3 regions of the Allobosea sp. 124 genome follow, and region 2 is predicted to be linked to each of the others. Evidence: predicted binding sites of a transcription regulator. Region 2 holds the regulator's gene; each other region holds the start of a gene.
What was found. Region 2 encodes LexA, which represses DNA repair genes until DNA is damaged. Its sites were predicted from a motif close to TGTTCNNNNTGTGTTCNG; they were not measured.
Positions count from the first base shown of each region.

Region 1: C8D03_RS19120 (putative DNA modification/repair radical SAM protein) is a predicted target of LexA. The motif match lies at 2,614-2,631, and genes of this name have one in related genera.
Region 3: recA (recombinase RecA) is a predicted target of LexA. The motif match lies at 4,565-4,582, and genes of this name have one in related genera.

Region 1 is NZ_PZZM01000001.1:4,024,104-4,030,716, forward strand. Features, by position in the region: gene C8D03_RS19110 (glycogen/starch/alpha-glucan phosphorylase) at 1-2,182, opposite strand, end outside; gene C8D03_RS19115 (hypothetical protein) at 2,316-2,495, opposite strand; gene C8D03_RS19120 (putative DNA modification/repair radical SAM protein) at 2,662-3,876, shown strand; gene C8D03_RS19125 (UdgX family uracil-DNA binding protein) at 3,873-5,348, shown strand; gene C8D03_RS19130 (SDR family NAD(P)-dependent oxidoreductase) at 5,412-6,173, shown strand; gene puuE (allantoinase PuuE) at 6,270-6,613, opposite strand, start outside.
Region 2 is NZ_PZZM01000001.1:4,941,413-4,948,025, forward strand. Features, by position in the region: gene trpD (anthranilate phosphoribosyltransferase) at 1-598, shown strand, start outside; gene trpC (indole-3-glycerol phosphate synthase TrpC) at 606-1,418, shown strand; gene moaC (cyclic pyranopterin monophosphate synthase MoaC) at 1,415-1,912, shown strand; gene C8D03_RS23385 (molybdopterin molybdotransferase MoeA) at 1,912-3,123, shown strand; gene lexA (transcriptional repressor LexA) at 3,229-3,954, shown strand; gene C8D03_RS23395 (ComEC/Rec2 family competence protein) at 3,948-5,306, opposite strand; gene C8D03_RS23405 (hypothetical protein) at 5,557-5,757, opposite strand; gene C8D03_RS23410 (DUF1236 domain-containing protein) at 6,312-6,613, opposite strand, start outside.
Region 3 is NZ_PZZM01000001.1:4,077,592-4,084,204, forward strand. Features, by position in the region: gene C8D03_RS19365 (cyclic nucleotide-gated ion channel) at 1-539, opposite strand, end outside; gene alaS (alanine--tRNA ligase) at 546-3,188, opposite strand; gene recA (recombinase RecA) at 3,395-4,480, opposite strand; gene C8D03_RS19380 (MFS transporter) at 4,768-6,084, shown strand; gene C8D03_RS19385 (hypothetical protein) at 6,120-6,613, opposite strand, start outside.

The DNA.
Region 1 (6,613 bases), 920 kb from region 2:
CTTCGAGATGAGGCGTTCCGGCGATGACATCGGCGGTCGGGCGCGGGTTCCGCTTGGCCGCCTCGACCTCCTCGGCCGTCATGCCGAAGATGACGATGTTGTCTTCGCCGACGCGCTCGCCGATCTCGATATTGGCGCCGTCGAGCGTGCCGATGGTGACGGCGCCGTTGAGCGCGAACTTCATGTTTCCGGTGCCCGACGCCTCCATGCCGGCGGTCGAGATCTGCTCGGACACGTCGGCGGCCGGGATGATGATTTCGGCTGCGCTGACATTGTAGTTCGGCAGGAACACGACCTTGAGCCGGTCGCGCGTGGTGATGTCGTTGTTCACGACCACGGCGACGTCGTTGATCAGGTTGATGATCGCCTTGGCGGTGCCGTAGTTCGAGGCGGCCTTTCCGGCGAAGATCTTCACGCGCGGCGCCCAGTCGCGATAGGGCTCGGAGCGGATCGCGTCATAAAGCGCGATCGTCTCGAGGATGTTGAGCAGCTGGCGCTTGTATTCGTGAATGCGCTTGATCTGGACGTCGAACAGGGCGTCGGGATCGACCGTGATGCCGGTGTCCTGCCGGATGATCTTCGCCAGCTTCAGCTTGTTCTCGCGGCGGATTGCGGCGAGGCGATCATGCAGGGCGCCGTCGCCGGTATGGGCGGCAAGCCGGCGGATCTGGCCGATCTCGTCGGTGAGGTCGTCGCCGCAGACCTCCTGCAGCAGCTTGGTCAGGCCCGGATTGGCGCCGAAGAGCCAGCGTCGCGGCGTGATGCCGTTGGTGACGTTGGTGATCCGGCCCGGAAAGACGCCGTTGAGCGGCGCGAAGACAGTCTGCTCCATCAGCTTGGAATGCAGGGCCGAGACGCCGTTGACGGTATGCGAGCCGACGAAGGCGAGATGGGCCATGCGGACGCGCCGGCCATGGTGTTCGTCGATCAGCGAAATGGTCGAGAGATCGACGCTCTCGCCGCCGCTGGAGCGCCTGACCTCTTCGAGGAAGCGGGCGTTGATGCCGAAGATGATCTGCATGTGGCGCGGCAGCAGCCGCTCCATCAGCGCCACCGGCCAGGTTTCGAGCGCCTCCGGCAGGAGTGTGTGATTGGTATAGGAGATCGTGGCGTTGGTGAGGGTCCAGGCCTCTTCCCAGGCCAGGCCATGCTCGTCGATCAGAAGCCGCATCAACTCGGCGACGGCCAGCGCCGGATGGGTGTCGTTGAGCTGGAGCGCGACCTTGTCAGGAAGATTGTCGAGCTTGCCGAACTGGCGATAGTGCCGACGCACGAGATCCTGGAGCGAAGCCGAGGTGAAGAAGAACTCCTGCCGCAGCCGCAGTTCCTGACCTGTCGGGGTCGAATCGTTTGGGTAGAGCACCTTGGAGATCGCCTCGGCGCGATTGCGCTCGGCAACGGCGCCGACGAGATCACCCTGGTTGAAGGCGTCGAGCGAGAGCGGGTGCATGGCGCGCGCGCGCCAGAGCCGCAGCGTCGTCGCGTCGCGGCCGCGCCAGCCGATGATGGGGGTGTCGTAGGCGACTGCGAAGATCGTCTCTTCCGGCTCCCAGAAGACCTCGCCCGGCTTCTGCGTCGCGGTCACGGCCCCGCCGAAGCCAATCTTGTAGGAGGCCTCGCGGCGCTCGAACTCCCAGGGATTGCGGAAGGAGAGCCAGTCCTCGGGGACCTCGACCTGCTTGCCGCCGTCGATGCGCTGCTTGAACAGGCCATGATCGTAGCGGATGCCGTAGCCGAGCGCCGGCACGCCGGTCGAGGCCATAGCCTCGAGATAGCAGGCGGCGAGACGACCCAGGCCGCCATTGCCGAGCGCGGCATCGGGCTCGATCGTCTCGATCTCGGCGAGATCGACGCCGAGTTCGCGCATTGCCTGCGCCATCGGGCCGGTGAGCCCGAGATTGCTCAGGGCGTCGGCCAGCGAGCGGCCGATCAGGAATTCGAGCGAGAGATAATAGACCCGCTTTCGCCCGGTCTGGTAGCTGTCGCGAGTCGAGCGCTGCCAGACATCGACGATATGGTCGCGTGCCGCCAGGATGCCGGCGGTGAGCCAGTCATGCGGTTGCGCGACCGAAGCATTCTTGCCGAGCGAATAGGTCAGCTTCCTGAGAATCTCGGCCTTGAGGGCCTCGACCCGCGCGTCGGATTCGGCAGGGCGGGCGGCGTCGGAGGCTGTCTCGGTCAAGCGCAGAAATCCCGGCTGTTTCGCTGGCACGAGTGTCGAGGCAACGTCCCGGCAAGTCCAGACGAAATTGCCGCAATGCGGTAGGTTTTGGCGCGGGCGTCGCCATCCTGCCGCAACGCGATGCGCAGGACGGCTATTGCCTGACGGTGCCGGTTTCCTCGCGCGCGTTCTGTCCGAGCTGCTTTGCGCCAGTGACGGCCGAGTCGGTCAGGCCGACGACGCTCGCCCAGGCGTTGCGTGTGTAGAAGCCCTGATGGGCCACGGCGTCGTAGCCGATCGCGATCACGGCGATGATCAGCAGGATGCGAAACATCTATCCCTCCCTGTCTTGCTGATCAGGCAACGCCGGCCCCGGGCGGCATGTTCCGCTCAGGACCGGATCGCACGCCCGCGACGAAAGGTCTCTGGCGCGGAACTGAGCGCTCAGATAAAAGAACAAATAAAGAACAAAGAGGTTTGGCGTGCCCCAACTCACCGTGATGCAGAAGCTGGAAATCCTCAGCGATGCGGCGAAATACGACGCATCCTGCGCATCGAGCAGCACAACGAAGCGCAATTCGCTCGGAGGCGGTATCGGGTCGACGACGGGGTCCGGCATCTGCCATTCCTATGCGCCGGACGGCCGCTGCATCTCGCTGCTCAAGATCCTGCTGACCAACTATTGCAGCTATGACTGCGTCTTCTGCATCAACCGCTCTTCGAGCAATGTCAGGCGGGCGCGCTTCTCGGTCGAGGAGGTCGTCGATCTGACGCTGAATTTCTACAAGCGCAATTATATCGAGGGGCTGTTCCTTTCCTCCGGCATCATCCGCTCGCCCGACTACACCATGGCGGAGATGGTGCGGGTCGCGGAGATGCTGCGGACGGTCCACGGCTTCCGCGGTTATATCCATCTCAAGCTCATTCCCAGCGCGAACCCCGATCTCGTGGCGCAGGCCGGGCTGTTTGCCGATCGCGTCTCGATCAATGTCGAGCTGCCGACCGAGATCTCGCTCGAGCGCTTCGCGCCCGAGAAGCGGCCGCGCGACATCCGCGCCGCCATGGGCGGGCTGAAGCTCAGGATCGAGGAGAGCAAGGCGGAGCGGGCGAAAACCAAACGCGCGCCCGCCTTCTCCCCAGCGGGGCAGAGCACGCAGATGATTGTCGGCGCCGACGGGTCGAGTGATGCCGCGATCCTGCAGCGCAGCGCCCAGCTCTACGGCTCCTTCGGTTTGCGGCGGGTCTATTATTCGGCCTTCAGTCCGATCCCGGATGCCTCGGCGCAATTGCCGCTGGCCGAGGCACCTCTCATGCGCGAGCACCGCCTCTATCAGGCCGATTGGCTGACGCGGTTCTATGGCTTCAACGTCGAGGAAATCCTCGATGACGGGGTGGGCGGGATGCTCGACCTCGCCATCGATCCGAAGCTCGCCTGGGCGTTGCGCCATCGCGGCCGCTTTCCCGTCGATGTGAATTGCGCCGATCGCGAGACGCTGCTGCGAGTGCCGGGGCTCGGCACCAGAAGCGTCGGCCGAATTCTGGAGATGCGGCGCTTCCGGTGGCTGCGGCTCGACGATGTCGGCAAGCTGGCGCGATCAATGTCCACCTTGCGCCATTTCATCGTGGCCGATGGCTGGCGGCCAGGTACGGCGCTCGACAGCGACGGGCTGCGGCAGCATCTGGCGCCGAAGCCCCTGCAACTGGCGCTGCTGTGACGGTCGCTGTTTCGACAGTCCTGGCCCGGCTGGCGCATCCGGCGGATTTCGAAGGCTGGCGGCAGCACGCGCGGCGGCTCGCCCGCGCCAGCATCGCACCCGCGGACATCCTCTGGCAGGTCGGTGACGAACCGGCAGGCTTGTTCGAGGGCGTCGCAGCCGAGACGATCGAGCGGGTCTCGGGCCGGGACCTCACCGTGCCACGTGATTTTCCGGAGCTGGCACAGGCCGTGATCTGCCATCGCGATGCCGGCCGTTTCGACCTGCTGTTCAGGCTGCTGCTCCGGCTTCAGCGGGAGCCGGCGCTGCTGCGGATCGTGACGGATGGCGACGTCCACCGTGCCTATGCGATGGCGAAGTCGGTGCGTCGCGACACGCACAAAATGACCGCTTTCGTCCGCTTTCGCGAGATCGTCGGGGCCGATGGCGGCGAGGCCTTCGTCGCCTGGTTCGAGCCGGAGCATCACATCGTCGAACGTGTCTCGCGCTTTTTCGTCGAACGCTTCGCGGCGATGCGCTGGTCCATCCTGACGCCACTGCGCTCGCTGCATTGGGACGGTGCGACGCTGCATGTGGGCGACGGTGAATCACGCGCGGAGGCGCCCGACGACGATGCGGTCGAGGCTTACTGGCGAACCTATTACGCCAACATCTTCAATCCGGCCCGGCTCAAGATCAAGGCGATGAAGGCCGAGATGCCGGAGAAGTACTGGCGGAACCTGCCGGAGGCCGAACTGATCGCTCCCCTGATCGCCGGTGCTGGCCGACGGGCGGAGGAGATGGTGACGAAGGCCCCGACCGCGCCGCCCGAGCGGCATCGCAGGCAGATGCAGCGCATGCTCAGGGAAGGGCTCGACGAGCCGCTGCCTCCCGCGAGCTGGGAGCAGGCGCGGACCGCGGCAAAGGATTGCGCGCGTTGCGGTCTGTGCCAGCACGCGACGCAGACCGTTTTCGGCGAAGGGCCGCTTTCGGCGCCGGTCATGTTCGTCGGTGAGCAGCCGGGCGATCAGGAAGATCTTGCGGGCAGGCCCTTTGTCGGCCCAGCCGGGCGGATGTTCGACAGCATCATGGGCGAGGCTGGGCTCGATCGGCACCGTGCCTATGTCACCAATGCGGTGAAGCATTTCAAATTCGCGATCAGGGGCAAGCGGCGCATCCACCAGAAGCCGAATGCCGGCGAGGTCTCGGCCTGCCGCTTCTGGCTCGGGCTGGAGCGCGATTTCGTCAAGCCGGGCCTCGTCGTGGCGTTGGGCGCGACGGCGCTGCATGCGCTGACCGGCCATTCCGGTTCGCTGGCGGCGATGCGCGATCGCGACCTGACGTTGGACGATGGCACCAGGCTGGTCGCGACGGTCCATCCCTCCTATCTGCTGCGGCTGCCGGACGAGGTCGCAAGGCAAAGCGAGACGGCCCGGTTCCGCGCCGATCTCGAACGGGTCGGTCGATTGGCGCCTGGGATCGTTGCCGCCTGAGCCGCCGGATTTGACCTCTCGCCTGCGGCAGTGTCCCTTCCGGCGGGAGGAAACGGGGGCGCCATGTTCGAGGATCTGAAGGGCAAGCGCGTGCTGGTCACCGGCGCGTCATCGGGACTGGGGGCGCATTTCGTGCGGCTGCTGGCGGGGCAGGGTGCCCATGTTGTGGCCACCGCGCGGCGGCGCGAACGCCTGGTCGCGCTTGCCGGGGCATGTGCCGCTCTTCCCGGCAAGGTCGTGCCGGTGGTGCTGGACGTCGCCTCCATTGAGGCGATCGCGGCCGGGCTCGACGAGGCCACGGCCGCGCTCGGTGGGCTCGACGTCCTCGTCAACAACGCCGGTGTCGCCGAGCCGGCCCGTGCGCTCGATCTCGACGAAGCGCAGTGGGACGCTCATCTCGACGTCAACCTGAAGGGCTGCTTCTTCGCGGCGCAGGCGGCAGCGCGGATCATGTCGCGGCAGGAGGAGGGCGGGGCAATCGTGAACATCGCCTCGATCCTGGGCGAGCGCGTCGCGGCTTCCGTCGCGCCCTATGCGGCGGCCAAGGCCGGGCTGATCCAGCTCACCAAGGCGCTGGCGTTGGAATGGGCGCGCCACAAGGTCCGGGTCAATGCACTGGCGCCGGGCTATGTCATCACCGACCTCAACCGCGACTTCTTCGCGACCGAGGCCGGGCAGGCCCTGATCCGGCGCGTCCCGATGCGCCGCGCTGCGGAACTGTCCGATCTCGACGGGCCGTTCCTGCTGCTCTGCGCCGAGGCTTCGCGCTTCATGACCGGCTCGGTCGTGGCGGTCGATGGCGGGCATCTGGTGAGCGGGCTTTAGCGCGGGCGTCAAGGGCGCATGCAAGTCGAGGTCCGGAACCGCGTGAAGCCCTCTCCCGTGTGGGAGAGGGGGCCCTGCGCCCTCAGCCGCCCTGCATCAACCGCGCATGATTTCCTTCAGCCGCAGCAGGGAGATCTTCTCGACCTGCCCGAGCGCCGTCTCGAACTCCGCGTCCGGAGTGCTCTTCAGGCGCGTCTCGAAGGCCGTCAGGATCGCCTCCTTGCTCGCGCCGGCCACCGCCATGATGAAGGGGATGCCGAAGCGGGCCTTGTAGGCGTCGTTCAACGCGGTGAAGCGCGTGCGTTCGTCGCTCGTCAGGCGGTCGAGCCCGGCGGAAGCTTGTTCGCCGATCGATTCCTCCGTCATCTCGCCGGCTGCCGCGAGCTTGCCGGCGAGGTCGGGATGGCCGAGCAGGAGGTGTTTCAGCCGCTCCTGCGAGT
Region 2 (6,613 bases):
CGAACGCTGCCTTGCGGAAGCGGGCCTCTGCTTCATGTTCGCGCCGACGCACCATGCCTCGATGCGCCATGTCGCGCCGGTGCGCGTCGAACTCGGCACCCGCACGATCTTCAATCTGCTGGGCCCGCTCTCCAACCCCGCCGGGGTGAAGAAGCAGCTTATCGGCGCCTTCTCGGAGACCTGGCTAGAGCCGATGGTGCGCGTGCTGGCGACGCTGGGCTCGACCCGAATCTGGGCCGCGCATGGCTCCGACGGCCTAGACGAGATCACCACCACCGGGCCAAGCCGCATCGTCTCGCTCGACAACGGCAAGGTCGAGAGCTTCACGATCAGCCCCGACGATGTCGGGCTTCCCCGCGCAAAGCCCGAGGATCTGCGCGGCGGCGAACCGGCGCAGAACGCGGCGGCGCTGCGCGCCGTGCTCGATGGCGAGAAGACCGCCTTCCGCGACATCGCCGCCTTCAATGCGGCGGCAGCGCTGCTTGTCGCGGGCAAGGCGGGCGATCTGCGCGACGGACTGGCACAGGCCACCGCCGCGCTCGATTCCGGCAAGGCGAAGGCGACGCTGGCTGCGCTCGTCGCCAGCTCCAACGCGTGAGGCGGCGATGACCGACATCCTCGCGAAGATCGAAGCCTACAAGCGCAGGGAGATCGCCGCCGCGAAGGAGGCCGTGCCACCGGCCGAGATCGAGCGGCGCGCACGGGCGGCGGACCCGGTCCGCGGTTTCGCCGCCGCCATCGCGGCGAAGCATGCCCAGGGCAAGCCGGCGCTGATCGCCGAGATCAAGAAGGCCAGCCCGTCCAAGGGCCTGATCCGCGCCGATTTCGACCCGCCGGCGCTGGCGCGCGCCTATGCGCAGGGCGGCGCCGCCTGCCTCTCGGTCCTGACCGACGCGCCCTCCTTCCAGGGCAAGCCCGAATTCCTGACGCAGGCGCGCGAGGCCTCCGGCCTGCCGGCGCTGCGCAAGGATTTCCTTTACGAGCCCTATCAGGTCCATGAGGCGCGTGCCTGGGGCGCCGACTGCATCCTGATCATCATGGCCGGCGTCGACGACGCCACGGCCGGCAGCCTCAACGCGACGGCGCGCGAACTCGGCATGGACGTCCTCGTCGAAGTCCACAACGAGGCCGAGCTCGAGCGCGGGCTCTCGCTCGGAAGCCGCCTGCTCGGTATCAACAACCGCGACCTGCGCAGCTTCCATGTCGATCTCGCCGTGACCGAGCGCCTCGCGCCGCGCATCCCCTCCGACCGGATCATCGTCGGCGAGAGCGGCATCTTCAGCCATGCCGAGACGCTCCGGCTGAAACGCTGCGGCGTCGAGACCTTCCTCGTCGGCGAGAGCCTGATGCGGCAAGCCGATGTGGCGCAGGCGACGCGCGATCTGCTCGAAGGCCCGGGCCGCGAGGTCGCCGCGTGAGCCGGCTCAGCCATCTCGACGCCCGCGGCCAGGCCCATATGGTCGATGTCGGGGACAAGGCCGAGACGTCGCGCATGGCCATCGCCGAGGGCTGCGTCGTGATGCAGCCGCAGACGCTGGCGATCGTGCGCGACGGCGACGCCAAGAAGGGCGACGTGCTCGGCACCGCACGGCTCGCCGGCATCATGGCCGCCAAGCGGACGCATGAGCTGATCCCGCTGTGCCACCCGCTGCTGATCAGCAAGGTTGCCGTCGATCTCGTCCTGGACGAGGCCCTGCCCGGCGTGCGCGTCCGCGCCGAGGTCAAGATGAAGGGCCAGACCGGCGTCGAGATGGAGGCCCTGACCGCGGTCAGCGTCGCCTGCCTGACGGTCTACGACATGGTCAAGGCGGCCGACCGCGCCATGCGGATCGAAGGTATCCGGCTCGTCCACAAATCGGGCGGCAAGTCCGGCAGCTTCGACGCCGGCGATTCTGCGGCGGAGACGGCCTGATGGCGCTGACCCCGGTCCCCGTCGCGCTCAGGGCCCTGCTCGACAGCGTTCCGGCGGCGACGCCGGCCGAGACCCTGCCGCTGGCGCAATGCGCCTGGCGCGTGCTGGCGGGCGATATCGCGGCGCTGCGCACGCAGCCCCCCTTCGCCAATTCCGCGATGGACGGCTATGCGGCGCGGGCCGACGATCTCTTGCCCGGACGCGACCTGCGCGTGACCGGCGAATCCGCCGCGGGACGCTCCTTCGCCGGTTCGCTCGCACCGGGCGAGGCCGTGCGCATCTTCACCGGCGCACCGATCCCCGACGGCGCCGACACCATCCTGATCCAGGAGAATGCCGACGGGGTCGGCTCCGCCACGATCCGCGTGCGCGAGGGGGCCCCCAGAGGCAAGTTCATCCGCGCGGCCGGGCTCGACTTCGGCACGGGCGATGTGCTGCTGCAGGCCGGCCGCAAGCTCGACAGCGCCGCACTCGGCCTTGCCGCCGCGGCGGGCCATCCGACGCTTTCGGTGCGCCGCAAGCCGCTTGTCGCGATCCTCGCCACCGGCGACGAACTCGTTTCGCCGGGCGATCCGGTCGGGCCCGACCAGATCGTCGCCTCGAACAGCTTCTCGCTCGCCGCGCTGGTCGAGCAGGCAGGTGCGACGGCGCTCGATCTCGGCATCGCGCGCGACAACCATCCCGACCTCGCCGCGCGGATCGAGCAAGCCCGGGCCGCCGGCGCGGATGTGCTGATCACGCTCGGCGGTGCGTCGGTCGGCGCGCATGATCTGGTGCAGGAGGCGCTGACGCGAGCCGGCATGGCGCTCGGTTTCTGGAAGATCGCGATGCGCCCGGGCAAGCCGATGATGACCGGCCGGCTCGGCCGCATGGTCGCGGTAGGGCTGCCGGGCAACCCGGTCTCGTCGATCGTCTGCGGCCATCTCTTCGTCGTGCCGCTGATCGAGGCGCTGCTCGGCATGCCGGCGCCCGAGCGAGACCGCAGCGAGCCCGGCATCCTCGGGCGCGACATGCCGGCCAATGACGAACGCGAGGATTATCTGCGCTCCGACCTTGCCTTGACCGAAGCTGGCTGGCAGGCGACGCCGTTCGAGCGGCAGGATTCCTCCATGCTCGGCCTGCTGTCACGCGCACAGGCGCTGGCGATCCGCCCCGCCTTCGCGGCGCCCGCCAGGACAGGCGATCCCTGCCGCATCATCAGGCTGCGCTGACGCAAGGCGAGGCGCGCTTGCGGAACACAACGCGAACGGGTATGGTGTTCGTGATTTGTTTCGAATCTGCGCCCACTTACATCTATCATCGCGCCGGCGGGGACCATGCTGACACGCAAACAGTTCGAACTGCTTCGCTTCATCCAGGAACGCCTGCGCGAAAGCGGCGTCCCCCCTTCCTTCGACGAGATGAAGGATGCGCTCGACCTGCGCTCCAAATCCGGCATCCATCGCCTGATCATGGCGCTGGAGGAGCGCGGCTTCATCCGCCGGCTGCCGAACCGGGCGCGCGCGCTCGAGATCATCAAGCTGCCCGAGGGCGTCGGTGCCGGCGGCCAGCCGACCGCGCGGGGCCGTTTCAGCCCGTCGATCGTCCAGGGCGGTCTCGGTAAGGACAGCGGGCTCGGCAAGGTCAGGCCGGTCGAGACGGCCTCCGACGACATCCGCACGACCATCGCGATTCCGGTGATGGGCCGCATCGCGGCCGGCACGCCGATCTCGGCGATCCAGAGCCGCAGCCACAGCGTCGCGCTGCCGGCCGACATGCTGGGCGCGGGCGAGCATTTCGCGCTCGAAGTCCGCGGCGACTCGATGGTCGACGCCGGCATCCTCGACGGCGACACGGTGGTGATCCGCAAGCAGGACAGCGCCAATACCGGCGACATCATCGTCGCCCTGATCGACGACGAGGAGGCGACGCTGAAGCGGCTGCGCAAGCGTGGCTCCTCGATCGCGCTGGAGGCGGCGAACCCGGCCTATGAGACGCGCGTGCTCGGCCCGGACCGGGTCAAGATCCAGGGCCGGCTCGTCAACCTGATGCGGCGCTACTGAAGCCGTTCCGGATTGGCCGGATCGTCCACCGGCTGGGCGGCGGCCGGCCTGGCCGGCGCTGATGCTGGAGCCTCGACCCGGCGGCTCCAGGGCCGCTCGCCGGAGCCCTGTTCCGACGTGTGGCTGCGCCATGCCCCTCCCCGGCGGATGAGCGCTGTCGCGCCATCGCGGGCCAGCGCCGTGCGGTCGACGAGTTTCGTGGCGCAAGGCGCGGTCCAGGGGATCGGCGTGACGACGAGATCGGCGCGGCGACAGTCCTCGATGATGGCGAGCCGGTCGCGCGCATAAGCGATGCTGCGGCCGTCCCTGGTCGCGATGACGCAGCCGGCATCATCGCAGGCAGCCGCCTGTCGCAAGCTGGCGTCGTCGGGGTTGCGGCCATCGCCGTCGGCGGTGAGCCATTGCTGCAGGACGAAGCGGCTGGGCTTGCCGGCGACGACCAGCAGGCCGTCCTTGCCGCGCACGGCAATGCCCGAGCCGTCACGCTCGATCAGGACGTCGGGTCGCTCGGGCTTGGCCGCGACCGCGACGCCGACGACGAGCGGCAGGAGCGCGAGCAGGCGCAGTCTGGTGGTCCAGAGGGTGAGCCAGAGCAGCGTCGCGGCGAAGCAGGCGAGCGCGGCCGGGCCGAAGGCCGCGATGACGAGCGTCGAATGGTCGATGGTCGCGACCCAGTGCGCCAGCTTCAGGACCACGTCCGAAGCGAACCCCATCAGCCACCAGGCCGGAGCATCGAGCCCGAACGGATAGGCGAGCACGCCAAAGACCGCCGCCGGCATCACGCAAAGCGACACGAAGGGCAGTGCCAGCGCGTTGCCGAGCAGACCGAATGGATTGAAGGTCTGGAAGTGATAGGCGCCGAAGGGCGCTGTCGCGGCGGTCGCCAGCAGGGTCGTGACGATGACGCCGACCGAGGCGATCCAGAGTGGGCCCAGCGGCCAGGGCAGCAATGATGGCGGGTGCGGACGGGTGCGGTTCTCCCAACGCTCAGCGAAGGCGATCAGGGCCGCCACCGCGCCGAAGGACATCTGGAAGCTCGGCCCGAGCAGCGCGTCGGGCTCGCGCAGCAGCACGATCATCGCCGCCAGCGCCAGATTACGCATGCTCAGAGCCGGCCGGTCGACCAGGATCGCCCCGAGTATGACCAGCGTCATGATCAGCGAGCGCACGGTCGCGACCTCGGCGCCGGAGAAGACGCAATAGCCGATGGCGCCGACCATGGCGGCGACGGCGGCGATCTTCTTGACCTGCCAGTGCAGGGCGAGCGTCTGCGAGAGGGCGAGCAGCGCCCGCACCAGCCAGAAGATCGTGCCGGCGGCGAGCACCATGTGCAGGCCCGAGATCGAGACGATGTGGTAGGCGGTTAATCCGGCTTCAGGATACCGTCAGCACGTATGCGATCGCGCTAGATGCGGTCTGAGGCTGGCGAAAGTCTCCGCCATCAGCGTGGACAGCCGCTGCGCGGAGTACTGATCGCGCCTTCTCGATGTCGCTGGCGTCCGTAAGGGCTATCCACAGCAGGATCTGCTGAACCCGCAACGCAAAGGCCTCGCCGGAGCGGACGTCACCGGCATCCATGCGAGCGAAGGCAGCCTGTCTCTCCTAGAAAGCGGTCCGGACGACGTCGACGATCTGCTCCCGGTCGCCGCCTTCCTGCTCGATGATGTAGTCCACCGTGCGGAACAGTGCCTGGTTCGAAACCGCCAGGAAATTCCGGTCCTCGCCGTTCTCACGATCGTTCCACCAAGCGTAGATGAAGAAGGCATAGGCGGCGCTGGCCAGCGAGACGCGGCCGCGCTCCAACGGTCCGGCCCTATGGACGCCTCGCTCAGCCTCTCCTGCAGCAGCAAGGCGATATCCGTCGCCGTCCGCTTGAACTTCCGCTGTACGATCTCGACAGGTGTACCGCTGACGTCCTTTTCCTTGCCGCCGAACATGCGGCCGATCAGATTGCCGATGCCCAAGTTAGCCCCTCGCCTCGCCAGGTTTCATACTAGGCCGTAATCCATGGCAGGCTAATTCGAGGCCGTTGGCCCAGGGTAAACCACTCGCACTTTTCTCTGATTGGTCGGCGCGGCTTCGGTGCCGGAGGAAATGGGTGTCGCGAGCGTCTCCGGCGGTTTCGGAGCCGCGAGCTCCAGTTTGGCAGAAGGACGCGCTCGACTGGTTAGATCCAGTCCAGGTGAACCGTGGCTTTTGCCTTGGTGCTCCGCGCCGGCTGATGTTGCCATCAGGATGCCCAGGACCGCCGAGCCAACCGGTACCGACAAGATGCGTCGCATCAGAATCCCCATTTAACCGAGCCTGAGATGAGCGAGGGGCCGGTCCTTTCGGAGCCGGCCCCTTGCGACGCGAAATCAGTCGATGACCTGCACGATGCGTCCAGTGTCGGGATCGACGAGCACGGTGCGGTTGTTGACTACTGTGTAACGATAGGTGGTCGCGCCGTATTCACGCGGGACTTCGTAATAGGTCACGCCCTGGCGCGGCAGGGTCGAGCCGACCACGACCGGCTCGGCATAGGTATAGGACGGACGGCGCTGCTCGGTGACATAGCTCTGGAAGCGCGGGGTGTTGTCGCCGATGATCCCGCCGACCACGGCGCCGCCGACACCGCCCACTACCGCACCAACCGGGCCGCCGACGATGGCACCGCCCA
Region 3 (6,613 bases), 860 kb from region 2:
ACGCTGGCGGCCATCAGCATGACGCCCATCAGCACGACGAAGCAGGCGAAGAGGGCCTTGCGTTCGGCCGTCAGCGCGGCGGCGAGCGATGCCATGCCCGGCGAGTAGCGGCCGAGCTTGAAGAAGCGCACCAACCGCAGCAGCAGCAGCACCTTGAGCTCGCCGAGCCCGAAAAAGGCGAAGGCCAGGGGCAGCGTCGCCAGCAGATCGACGATGGCCGGCAGCGACATGGCATAGGCCATCCTGGCCCGGGCCGGCGCCAGCGAGCGATAGCGCGCATGTTCGGGCGCGACCCAGAGACGGACGGCATATTCCAGCGTGAAGATGGCGAGCGATGTGGCCTCCAATACCTGGAAGGCCAGGCCGAAACGCTGCCCCAGATGGGGAATCGATTCCAGCACGATGGCGACGACATTGGCGCAGATCAGCAGGACGAGGCCGCGATGAATCCAGCTCGCGACCGCATCGTCACCGGCGCCATGGTCGATCCAGAGGTGAAGCTGGCGCCGCCATCCTGCGAGAGAGGAGGCGGCTGCCATGTCGGGTCAGCCCATCGCTGCGGCGACGGCATCGAGCGCTTCCTGCGCCTTCGTGCCATCGGGCCCGCCGGCCTGCGCCATGTCGCGCCGCCCTCCGCCGCCCTTGCCGCCGAGTTGCTCGGAGGCGGCGCGCACCAGCGCGACCGCGTCGAAGCGCGCGGTCATGTCCTCGGTGACGCCGACAACGACGCCGGCCTTGCCGTCCTCCGACACGCCGACGATGACGACGACGCCGGAGCCGACACGGGTCTTGGCTTCGTCTGCCAGGCTCTTGAGGTCCTTCATCTCGACGCCGCTGATGGCGCGCGCCAGCAGCTTGGCACCGGCGATTTCCCGGATCGGGTCCTCGGCGGCACCGCCGCCGCCCATGGCGAGCTTCTTGCGCGCCTCGGTCAGCTCGCGGTCCAGCTTGCGGCGCTCCTCGATCAGCGCCGCAAGGCGATTGCCGGCTTCCGCATGCGGGACCTTGAGCAGGCCGGAGAGCCCCTCGAGCAGGCGCGATTCGGCGTTGAGGCGCAGGCGGGCGCCGTTGCCGGTCATCGCCTCGAGACGGCGCACGCCGGCTGCGACCGCGCTCTCGCCGACGACGCTGACGAGGCCGATATCGCCCGTGCGCGTCGCATGGGTGCCGCCGCAAAGCTCGACCGAGAAGGTGCGGCCGGCCGGGTTCGTGCCCATCGAGACGACGCGGACCTCGTCGCCGTATTTCTCGCCGAAGAGGGCGCGGGCGCCCGAAGCGATCGCCTCGTCGACGCTCATCAGCCGGGTCGCGACCGGCTCGTTCTTCAGCACGATCGCGTTGGCGATCTCCTCGACCTCGCGTAGCTCCTCATCGGAGATCGGCTTGGGATGCGAGAAATCGAAGCGCAGGCGGTCGGGCGAGACCAGCGAGCCCTTCTGCGCGACATGGTCGCCGAGAACGAGGCGCAGCGCCTCATGCAACAGATGCGTCGCCGAATGGTTGGCGCGGATCGCGCTGCGGCGGCCATGATCGACCAGTAGCTCGACTGGCTGGCCGCGCTTCAGCTCGCCGTCCTTGACGGTGACGGAATGGGCGAAGACGTCGCCCAGCTTCTTCTGCACGTCGCCGATCTCGGCCAGCATGCCGGGACCGCGGATCGTGCCGGCATCCCCGACCTGGCCGCCGGACTCGCCATAGAACGGCGTCTGGTTGACGATCATGAGACCGCTCTCGCCAGCCTTCAGGCTCTCGACCTCGGCATTGTCGCGGATCAGCGCCGTGACGACGCCCTCGGCGGTCTCGGTGTCGTAGCCGAGAAACTCGGTGGCGCCGAGGCGGTCGCGCAGCGGGAACCAGAGCTTCTCGGTCGCGGCCTCGCCGGTGCCGGCCCAGGCAGCGCGGGCCTTGGCCTTCTGCTGCTGCATAGCCGCGTCGAAGCCCTCGGTATTGACCGAGACGCCGCGCGCGCGCAGCGCGTCCTGGGTCAGGTCGAGCGGGAAGCCATAGGTGTCGTAGAGGGTGAAGGCGACGTCGCCCTTCAGGCTCTGGCCGGAGACGAGGTCCTTCGCCGCGTCGTCGAGCAGTGTCAGGCCGCGTGCCAGCGTGGTGCGGAAGCGAGTTTCCTCAAGCTGCAGCGTCTCGGTGATCAGGGTCTCGGCGCGGAGCAGTTCCGGATAGGCGCGGCCCATCTCGCGGGTCAGCACCGGCACCAGCCGGTGCAGCAGCGGGTCTTTGGCGCCGAGCAACTGGGCATGGCGCATGCCTCGGCGCATGATCCGGCGCAGCACGTAGCCGCGTCCTTCGTTGGACGGCAGCACGCCGTCCGCGATAAGGAAGGCCGAGCAGCGCAGATGGTCGGCGATGACGCGGTGGCTCGCCTTCATCGGCCCGTCGGAGGCGACCGAGGTCATCTCGGCGATGGCGCCGATCAGCGCCGCGAACAGGTCGATCGCATAATTGTCATGAGTGCCCTGGAGCACCGCGGCGACGCGCTCGAGGCCCATGCCAGTGTCGATCGAGGGGCGCGGCAGGTTCGTCCTGATGCCGCCGGCCGCTTCCTCATACTGCATGAAGACGAGATTCCAGATCTCGATGAAGCGGTCACCATCCTCGTCGGGGGAGCCCGGAGGGCCGCCGGGGATATGGTCGCCATGATCGTAGAAGATCTCGGAGCAGGGGCCGCAGGGGCCGGTGTCGCCCATGCGCCAGAAGTTATCCGAGGTCGGGATGCGGATGATCTTGCTGTCGGAGAGGCCGGCGATCTTCTTCCAAAGGGCGTGCGCCTCGTCGTCCTCGGAATAGACCGTAACCGTCAGCTTGTCCTTGGGCAGGCCGAATTCGCGCGTGACCAGGGTCCAGGCGTGGGTGATCGCCTGTTCCTTGAAATAATCGCCGAAGGAGAAGTTCCCCAGCATCTCGAAGAAGGTGTGGTGGCGGGCGGTGTAGCCGACATTGTCGAGGTCGTTGTGCTTGCCGCCTGCGCGGACGCATTTCTGCGCCGTGGTGGCGCGCACGTAAGGGCGCTTCTCCTGCCCGGTGAAGACGTTCTTGAACTGCACCATGCCCGAATTGGCGAACATCAGCGTCGGGTCGTTGCGCGGCACGAGCGGGCTCGACGGCACCACCTCATGGCCCTGGCCCTTGAAGTAATCGAGGAAGGTGGACCGGATTTCGTTGACGCCGCTCATCGCTGTTTGCGCTCTGGTCTTGGACAGGAGGAATCTTGGGCAGGAGGCCGGCTAAACCGGCAGGAAAGACCGCTTCTAGTCAGGCCGCCAGCGCCTGTCCAGAAAGCCCGCACCAATGGCCTGCTCCAACATCAAAAAGGGCGGCCCGGAAGCCGCCCTTGCATGGTCTCGTCCCGCCGATCGCGGTGGGGCAGGGGCGGGGCCGCTCAGGCCTCGCCCTCATCGAGATCGTCGGCACTCGGTGTCGCTTCGTCGAGGATACGCTCGGCGACCAGGCCGGAGTTCTGCCGGATCGTCGCCTCGATCCTGGCGGCCATCTCGGGGTTGGCCTTGAGGAAGGCTTTGGCGTTCTCGCGGCCCTGGCCGAGGCGCTGGCTGTCGAAGGAGAACCAGGCGCCGGATTTCTCGACCATGCCGGCCTTGACGCCGAGATCGACCAGTTCGCCGACCTTGGAGATGCCCTCGCCGAACATGATGTCGAACTCGACCTGCTTGAAGGGCGGCGCGACCTTGTTCTTGACGACCTTGACGCGGACCTGGTTGCCGGTGGCCTCCTCGCGATCCTTCAGCGTCGCAACGCGGCGGATGTCGAGGCGCACCGAGGCGTAGAATTTCAGCGCGTTGCCGCCGGTCGTCGTCTCCGGTGAACCATACATCACGCCGATCTTCATGCGGATCTGGTTGATGAAGATGACCATGCAGTTCGAACGCGAGATCGAGGCGGTCAGCTTGCGCAGGGCCTGGCTCATCAGGCGGGCCTGGAGACCGGGCTGCACATCGCCCATCTCGCCCTCGATCTCGGCACGCGGCGTCAGGGCTGCGACCGAATCGATGACCAGCACGTCGATCGCGCCGGAGCGGACGAGGGTGTCGGTGATTTCGAGCGCCTGCTCGCCGGTGTCGGGCTGCGAGATCAGCAGGTCGTCGAGATTGACGCCGAGCTTGCGGGCATAGACCGGATCGAGCGCATGCTCGGCATCGACGAAGGCGCAGACGCCGCCCTTCTTCTGGGCCTCGGCGATGGTGTGGAGCGCGAGCGTCGTCTTGCCGGAGGATTCAGGGCCGTAAATCTCGATGACGCGGCCGCGGGGCAGGCCGCCGACGCCGAGCGCGATGTCGAGGCCGAGCGAGCCGGTCGAAATCGTCTCGATCTCGATCGCCTGCTGGTTCTTGCCCAGCCGCATGATCGAGCCCTTGCCAAAGGCGCGCTCGATCTGCGAGAGCGCTGCATCCAGCGCCTTGGCCTTGTCCATCGAGGAACCTTCCACGAGCTTGAGATTCGCCTGACTCACGAGTTGCGCTCCTTATGGCAGGGGCGCGATGACATCTCAATCGCGCCGATGGCCAAGATTGGTCATGGTTTGTTCCTGTCTGCAAGTTCTTTTTCTGTTCTCGTTTCGCGTCTGCTGACAGGAGTTGTCAGGAGCGCGCCCCGACATGCGCGCAATGCGGCTTTCTCGACGCGTTGTCGTATCATCATGTCTCGTGTGCATGTCGATGGGGCCTCATGTCGTTGGTGCGCCATTCCACATTCTGTTAATTGCGCGCATCCCCGTTCTGATTTGCGAAAGTTTTCGTCGTGTCCTCCCCATCCCTGTCCGCCGTGCCGGCCAATTCGCCGCGCCGGGTGCTGTTCGCCAGCCTGATCGGCACCACGATCGAGTTCTTCGACTTCTACATCTACGCCACCGCCGCCGTGATTGTGTTCCCGAAGCTGTTCTTCGCGGCCAGCGATCCGAACTCGGCGATGCTGCAATCCTTCGCGACCTTCGCGATCGCGTTCTTCGCGCGTCCGATTGGTGCCGCCTTGTTCGGCCATTTCGGCGACCGGGTCGGGCGCAAGGCGACGCTGGTCGCGGCGCTAATGACGATGGGGCTGTCGACGGTGGCGATCGGGCTGCTGCCGACCTATGCCGCCGTGGGCGTCGTCGCGCCGCTGCTGCTGGCGCTGTGCCGGCTCGGGCAAGGCCTCGGCCTCGGCGGGGAGTGGGGCGGGGCGGTCCTGCTCGCCACCGAGAACGCGCCTCCCGGCAAGGAGGCCTGGTACGGCATGTTCCCGCAACTCGGCGCGCCGATCGGCTTCATCCTGGCGACGGGCAGCTTCCTGCTGCTTGGCGACATTCTGAGCGACGCGCAGTTCTTCGCCTTCGGTTGGCGCATCCCGTTCATCGCCAGCGCGCTGCTCGTCTTCATGGGGCTCTATGTGCGCCTCAGGATCAGCGAGACGCCGGCCTTCCGCAAAGCGCTCGACAAGCAGGAGCGCGTGCGCGTGCCGCTCGTCAGCGTGCTCGCCGGACACAAGCTTGCGCTGCTGCTGGGCACCGTCGCGGCGCTTGCGACCTTCGTGCTGTTCTACATCATGACGGTGTTCTCGCTGAGCTGGGGCACGACGGCGCTGGGCTATGCGCGGGGCGAGTTCCTGCCGCTGCAGATGATCGGCGTCGTCTTTTTCGGCCTCGCGATCCCCCTCTCGGCGCTGCTGGCGGATCGTTTCGGCCGACGCTGGACGCTGATCGCCACGACGCTAGCGATCGCGCTGTTCGGCTTCACGCTGGCGCCGCTGTTCGGTTCGGGCAGCACGGTGGGCGTGCTCGCCTTCTTCGTCCTCGGCTTCGGGCTGATGGGCTTCACCTACGGCCCGCTCGGCACGGCGTTGGCCGAGATGTTCCCGACGGCGGTGCGCTATACCGGCGCCTCGCTGACCTTCAATCTCGGCGGCATTGTCGGGGCCTCGCTCGCGCCCTATATCGCGACCTGGCTGGCGACGCATTTCGGGCTCGGACATGTCGGATATTATCTGACGGCGGCGGCGGTCCTGACGCTGGTCGCGCTTCTGGCGATGGGAGGGGGCGGGCACTTGCGTCGGACGAGCGTGTCGGATCAGGCGGTCGTCTAGATCTGGAGCGCTCGTCTGGACCTGGAAGCGGCCTTCTAGACCTGCAGAACCTCGCAACGGGCGTGCTGGACGGTCGGCTGGAGGAACTTGGTCCTGATCTCTCGGCGCCGGGACCAGCCTTCATAGGAGGTAAAGCCCGGCTTCAGGCGCCACTCCAGCGATACGGTGCAGGAGCGGGCGCCATCGGTCTTCAGCCAGATGGCGAAGGTGTGAGAGGGTCTGGCCACAAGCCGGACCAGCGTGCGCTCGTTGACGACCTTCCATTGCGAAACGAAACGGCCATCGATGTCTTCGCCCAGTTCGCCCTCCTTGAGCCGGGCCGAACGACCCCGCCCCCTTCGGCGCTGGTTATCCGTGAAGAGTTCGGTGACCTTTCCGCCCTTGCCGAGTGTCAGGAGGAAGGTTCCGCCCGCGAGGCGGGACCGCGGCTCGGGCTCGATCACCTCAACGGTCCAGGCCACGGACAGGCGGAACTGCACGTCCTGAGCCATCGCAGCGGGCGCATGAGCGAGGGCCACGAGAGGGCAGG